Regions from separate parts of the Vibrio sp. VPAP30 genome, predicted to be linked through region 2. Evidence: riboswitches for the same ligand, from Rfam matches in the RefSeq annotation. Region 2 holds a riboswitch; the other holds the start of a gene.
The links. A riboswitch is a leader RNA that binds a small molecule or an ion and turns the genes downstream of it on or off. The one in region 2 is predicted to bind thiamine pyrophosphate.

Region 1 (3,165 bases), on a different contig from region 2:
AAGATGGTAAGTCTGTTCCTAAGTTTTGGTTAACCAATAAACGGGCTTGGGAAGGGATGTCGAAAGATAATATCCCCGCGCCACTAGCTTCATTACAACTGGGTAAAACTTATATTTTCTATCTCAAGAATGTCACTCAGTATCACCATCCAATTCATATCCATGGCCATACATTCACAGTATTAGATCTCAATGGTAAAAAGGTCGAGCAGCCTTTCCACACTGACACTGTTTTACTAGGCAAAAACGGTACGGCTATCGCAGCGTTTGTGGCGGATAATCCAGGGCGTTGGATGTATCACTGTCATGTGATAGAGCATATGAAAACCGGACTAATGGGGTATATTGAAGTAAAGTGACTCCTGTAACTTTTAAAAAGTTTGCAGTTAGCAATGGCTAAATCTTAATTTATGATCTTCCGCAAGCGTGTATTTTGGCTACAATACACCCAGTCAATCGGAGGAATTATGGGTCAGTTTTCAATTTTGGGTTTTATCGCACTCGGTGGTGCATTTGGAGCATGCTCTCGTTATCTTGTTTCGGAGTTTTGTGTTGCGCTTCTTGGGCGTGGCTTTCCATACGGTACGCTAACTGTTAACGTGGTCGGTTCTTTCATTATGGGTTTGCTTATTGCGGCTTTTGAAAATGAGATGCTAGCTACCGAACCATGGCGCCAAATTATCGGATTGGGCTTTCTTGGCGCGCTAACCACCTTCTCTACATTCTCTATGGATAATGTGCTTCTAATGCAGCAAGGTGCATTTTTTAAGATGGGTTTGAACGTGTTGCTGAATGTCTTTTTAAGCATTTCTGCTGCATGGATTGGTTTTCAAATACTCATTAAGAACTAATGTTGGTTAAAATTTAGCTAATTATTGTTCATCACGGCTTGGTTTACCTAAGCCGTTTTTATATACTGCAATTACTTGTCGGAGTGCCATAAGGCTGAGACCGTTTATTCGGGATCCGTTGAACCTGATCAGATTAGAATCTGCGAAGGGAACAAGAGAAGATATCTACACCAGAGTTTTGTCTGGTTACCTATCAAATAGTCGAATGTTGTTATATACCATTAGTGCACACTAATAAGGTCATAATTCGATTCCTCTTGTCGCATCTTTCCGCCAAGCATTTTTATCCCATTACTTTTTATCTAAGAATAACAAAGCAAGGAAAAATGCTATGTCGAGTCGCAAACAAGCGAGACTGGAAGCAAAACAGTTCATTGATACACTTTCGGTACAGCCGTACCCAAATTCAAGCAAAGTCTATGTAGAGGGTTCACGCCCAGATATTCGTGTACCTATGCGGGAAATCTCGCTCGCGGATAGTCTTATCGGAGGTACAAAAGAAGCGCCTATTTTCGAACCTAATGAGCCTGTACGTGTTTATGATACCTCTGGCGTCTACACTGACCCAGAACACGCTATTGACCTTTACAGCGGCCTACCAAAGCTAAGAGAAGGTTGGATAGAGGAACGCGCCGATACTGAATTACTCGACGATGTTAGCTCGGTATACACCAAGGAGCGCTTAGAAGACGAGACGCTTGATGAGCTACGTTATGGCAATTTGCCGCGAATTAGACGTGCTAAAGATGGTCAGTGTGTCACTCAGCTGCACTATGCGCGCAAAGGCATTGTTACCCCTGAGATGGAATACATCGCCCTGCGTGAAAACATGGGCCGTGCTCAGTATCGCGATGAGGTGTTGAATCAACAGCATCCAGGGCAAAGCTTCGGGGCCAATTTACCCAAAGACATTACTGCAGAATTTGTTCGTAAAGAAGTCGCAGAAGGTCGAGCGATTATCCCTTCCAATATTAACCACCCAGAATCTGAACCAATGATTATTGGGCGTAACTTCTTAGTTAAAGTAAACGCTAATATCGGTAACTCATCGGTGACATCTTCAATTGAGGAAGAGGTAGAGAAACTAGTATGGGCGACTCGCTGGGGTGGCGATACTGTTATGGATCTGTCTACTGGTCGCAATATTCACGAAACTCGTGAGTGGATTCTACGTAACAGCCCCGTGCCGATCGGTACTGTGCCAATGTACCAAGCGCTTGAAAAAGTGAACGGTATTGCGGAAAACCTCAACTGGGAAGTGATGCGCGATACTTTGATTGAGCAAGCAGAGCAGGGCGTCGATTATTTCACTATTCACGCAGGTTTACTGCTTCGCTATGTGCCTATGACGGCAAAACGTGTTACTGGCATTGTTTCTCGTGGTGGTTCTATTATCGCGAAATGGTGTTTAGCGCATCATCAGGAAAGCTTCCTATATACTCACTTCCGCGAGATCTGTGAAATCTGTGCCAAGTATGACGTGGCTCTTTCTCTTGGCGATGGTTTACGTCCTGGCTCAGTAGCCGATGCGAACGATGAAGCGCAATTTGCTGAGCTTCGTACTCTTGGTGAGTTAACCAAGATTGCTTGGGAATATGACGTACAGGTCATTATCGAAGGTCCTGGCCATATACCAATGCACATGATCAAAGAGAACATGGAAGAGCAGTTAGAACACTGCCATGAAGCACCATTTTATACCCTTGGCCCACTGACAACCGACGTTGCACCTGGCTATGACCATATTACATCTGGCATTGGTGCCGCGATGATCGGTTGGTATGGCTGTGCGATGCTTTGTTACGTTACACCAAAAGAGCACCTTGGCTTACCGAATAAAGAAGACGTTAAGGTGGGTATGATTACCTATAAGCTCGCAGCACATGCGGCTGACTTAGCCAAAGGTCACCCTGGTGCTCAGGTTCGAGATAATGCGCTCTCTAAAGCGCGTTTTGAATTCCGCTGGGAAGACCAGTTCAACCTATCGCTAGACCCTGATACTGCACGAGCTTATCACGATGAAACCCTGCCTCAAGAGTCTGGAAAGGTTGCACACTTCTGTTCAATGTGTGGACCTAAATTCTGCTCTATGAAGATTTCACAAGAAGTTCGTGAATACGCGAAAGATACTGATCAAGTAGCGGCTGACCAAGCTATCTCGATCAAAATGCTCGACGATCCACTAGAAGGCATGCGCCAAAAATCGCAAGAATTCCGAGAGACTGGTTCTGAGCTATACCACCCAGCAGCTCATGCAGAGGTAAGTGAGTAATGAGCAAAATCCTAATTCCGTCATCATTGATTGAGCTAACAG
Region 2 (3,165 bases):
GCTTTGATGGCGATAGCTGCAGCGCGTCATGTCGGTGTCACCCCAGACCTGGCTTGTGAATCGTTAGCCAAGTTCATCAATACCAAACGTCGCCTTGAGCTTAAAGGTGAGGTCAATGGCATCACGGTTTACGACGATTTTGCCCATCATCCGACCGCGATTGAACTGACGCTCGGTGGATTACGTAACAAGGTCGGCGATAGCAAGATTATCGCGGTACTCGAACCGCGCAGCGCTACAATGAAGCGAGGTGTGCACAAGGATACGTTGGCCGCGTCGTTACAAAAAGCCGATCAGGTGTTCTTATATCAACCTGATTCGATAGATTGGTCGGTGGAAGAGATCGCCGCTCAATGTGCCCAACCCGCGCAAACCTCCAATAATGTCGATGAGCTTGTGGAGCAAATTGTGGCTAGTGCTAGCTCAGGTGATCAGATTTTGGTAATGAGCAATGGCGGGTTCGAAGGAATTCATAACAAGCTTCTGGCAAAGCTAGCCCAATAGTGTAGTTTTTAAATATGACCAAGCAACAAAAAGCCATCACCTTAGCCTTTACTGGTGCCTCCGGCGCTCCTTATGGTTTACGCCTGTTGGAGTGCCTACTGGCTGCTGATTATCAAGTTTATCTGCTTGTTTCATCAGCGGCGAGAGTGGTGCTAGCAACTGAACATGAACTCAAACTGCCCGCCAATCCTGATTCGGCTAAGCAAACTTTGGTCGAGCACCTTAACTGTGACCCAGACAAGCTGATTGTATGCGGTAAAGATGACTGGTTCTCTCCGGTAGCATCTGGCTCTGCTGCGCCGAAACAGATGGTTGTCTGTCCATGCTCAGCAGGAAGCGTTGCAGCGATTGCACACGGTATGTCGGACAACCTGATTGAACGTGCTGCAGACGTGGTGATGAAAGAGCGCGGCCAACTGCTGCTAGTGGTTCGTGAGACCCCATTTTCTACTCTGCATCTAGAGAACATGCACAAGTTGTCACAAATGGGCGTAACTATCATGCCTGCTGCACCAGGTTTTTATCATCAACCTAAATCGATAGAGGATCTGGTTGATTTTATGGTCGCGCGTATTCTTGACCACCTAGGAATAGAGCAAGGGTTAGTGCCGCGTTGGGGCTACGATCCCCATCATTAGCAGAGGTGTGAACAGCGCTAGCTATTGAGTCACATAACTATTACAATTCGACCGTTACTCATCGGGGAGCTATTGGCTTAACTTATGTTAGTCCAGCTGAGATCAAGCGATTGCTTGGGACCCGTGTACCTGAACCAGATAATGCTGGCGTAGGAATTGAGTCTGGACTGATTATCCGCTTCTCAACCCTGTGCCGCTCATACAAGGAGAGAGCGAGCAGTGAATAACACTCTAAGAACCATTTCAATCAGCACCCTCGCGCTAGCAACGTTAGCGACATTTCCATCTTTTGCCGAACAAAACAGCTTAACGATCTACACTTATGACTCTTTTGCTGCCGACTGGGGACCTGGCCCGGTAGTAGAAAAGGCGTTTGAAGCACATTGTGATTGTGACATTAACTTTGTTGCGCTGGATGATGGCGTTTCTATTCTCAACCGCTTACGTCTAGAAGGTGACAATAGTAAAGCGGACATCATTTTGGGTTTAGATAATAACCTGATGGCAGAAGCAAAGAAGACGGGCTTGCTCACACAGCATAGTGTCGATACCAGCAAGGTTACTCTACCTAATGGGTGGACGGATAAGACGTTTGTTCCTTACGATTTTGGTTATTTCGCGTTTGTTTACAACAAGGAAAAATTGGCGAATCCACCCCAAAGCCTTAAAGAGTTGGTGGAATCTCGAGACGACCTGAAAGTGATCTATCAAGATCCGCGTACTTCGACACCTGGACAAGGTTTGATGTTGTGGATGAAGTCAGTCTACGGTGATGATGTTACGCAGGCGTGGCAGAGTCTCGCGAAGAAAACTGTTACAGTGACCAAAGGTTGGTCTGAAGCTTATTCTATGTTCCTAGAAGGTGAATCTGATCTGGTGCTTTCTTACACCACATCTCCTGCTTATCATTTGATTGCTGAGAATGACAACAAATACGCTGCGGCTGATTTTGCCGAAGGCCACTACACCCAAGTGGAAGTGGCAGCAAAAGTTAAGGCTTCAAAAAATCAGAAGCTTGCTGATGAGTTCATGAATTTCATCCTGAGTGAAGAGTTTCAATCAGCAATGCCAACCGGAAACTGGATGTACCCAGTTACGGATGTAGCATTACCACAAGGCTTCGAAACATTGACTCTGCCAAGTAAAGCGTTGACCTTTAGCGCCGATCAAGTTGCTGAGAATCGTAAGTCTTGGGTTCGTGAATGGCAAAGTGCGCTCACTTTCTAAGGGGAACTTTTGCGTAATACCCCTAAAATAGGCCTATGGGTCGCGATATTAATCGCGACCTTTGTCATTTCTGCGCTCGGTGCTTTACTGGTTAATGCGCCTTCTTTGGATATTAGCCAGATATGGCATGAACCATACTATCGACATGTCACTAAATTCAGTTTCTATCAATCTTTTTTCTCTACTTTGCTCAGTGTTGGTTTGGCTGTTCCTGTCGCACATGCACTTTCTCGGCGTCGGTTTGTCGGAAAATCCTTACTACTAAAACTATTTGCTACGACACTAGTGTTGCCTGTCTTGGTCGGTGTGTTTGGCTTGCTCGCCATTTATGGTAATAGCGGTTTGATCGCAGAGCTGTTCAAAAGCTTAGATAGCAAGTTGCCGTTCTCAATATATGGGCTCAATGGTATTTTACTGGCGCACGTGTTTTTTAATCTTCCCTATGCGACCCGACTACTGTTGCAGGCGCTAGACTCTATCCCACAAGAGCAGCATAAACTGTGCGCTCATCTCGGAATGGGGCATTGGGATAAGTTTCGTTGGATCGAGTGGCCTCGGTTGCGACAGCAATTACCTCATGTCAGTGGCTTGGTGTTTATGCTCTGTTTCACCAGTTTTGCTACGGTAATGGCACTCGGCGGTGGGCCTAAGTCAACCACGATTGAACTGGCAATCTATCAAGCAATTAAGTTTGATTTTGATCTCCAAGCTGGTGCGCTATTGGCTATCTGGCAGATGATGCTGTGCGGTGTTATGGCACTGACTATTCAGCGTTTGGCCAAACCGATTTCTGTTA

Region 1: linked by a shared signal. The riboswitch ahead of thiC (phosphomethylpyrimidine synthase ThiC) and the one ahead of thiB (thiamine ABC transporter substrate binding subunit) in region 2 are both predicted to bind thiamine pyrophosphate.

The regions. Positions count from the first base shown of each region.
Region 1 covers NZ_LBLS01000039.1:2,026-5,190, forward strand. The annotation lists gene ZX61_RS19800 (multicopper oxidase family protein) at 1-359, shown strand, start outside; gene crcB (fluoride efflux transporter CrcB) at 468-851, shown strand; TPP riboswitch at 921-1,019, shown strand; gene thiC (phosphomethylpyrimidine synthase ThiC) at 1,183-3,123, shown strand; gene ZX61_RS19815 (thiamine phosphate synthase) at 3,123-3,165, shown strand, end outside.
Region 2 covers NZ_LBLS01000022.1:100,409-103,573, reverse strand. The annotation lists gene mpl (UDP-N-acetylmuramate:L-alanyl-gamma-D-glutamyl-meso-diaminopimelate ligase) at 1-504, shown strand, start outside; gene ZX61_RS09580 (flavin prenyltransferase UbiX) at 519-1,142, shown strand; TPP riboswitch at 1,195-1,315, shown strand; gene thiB (thiamine ABC transporter substrate binding subunit) at 1,383-2,369, shown strand; gene thiP (thiamine/thiamine pyrophosphate ABC transporter permease ThiP) at 2,379-3,165, shown strand, end outside.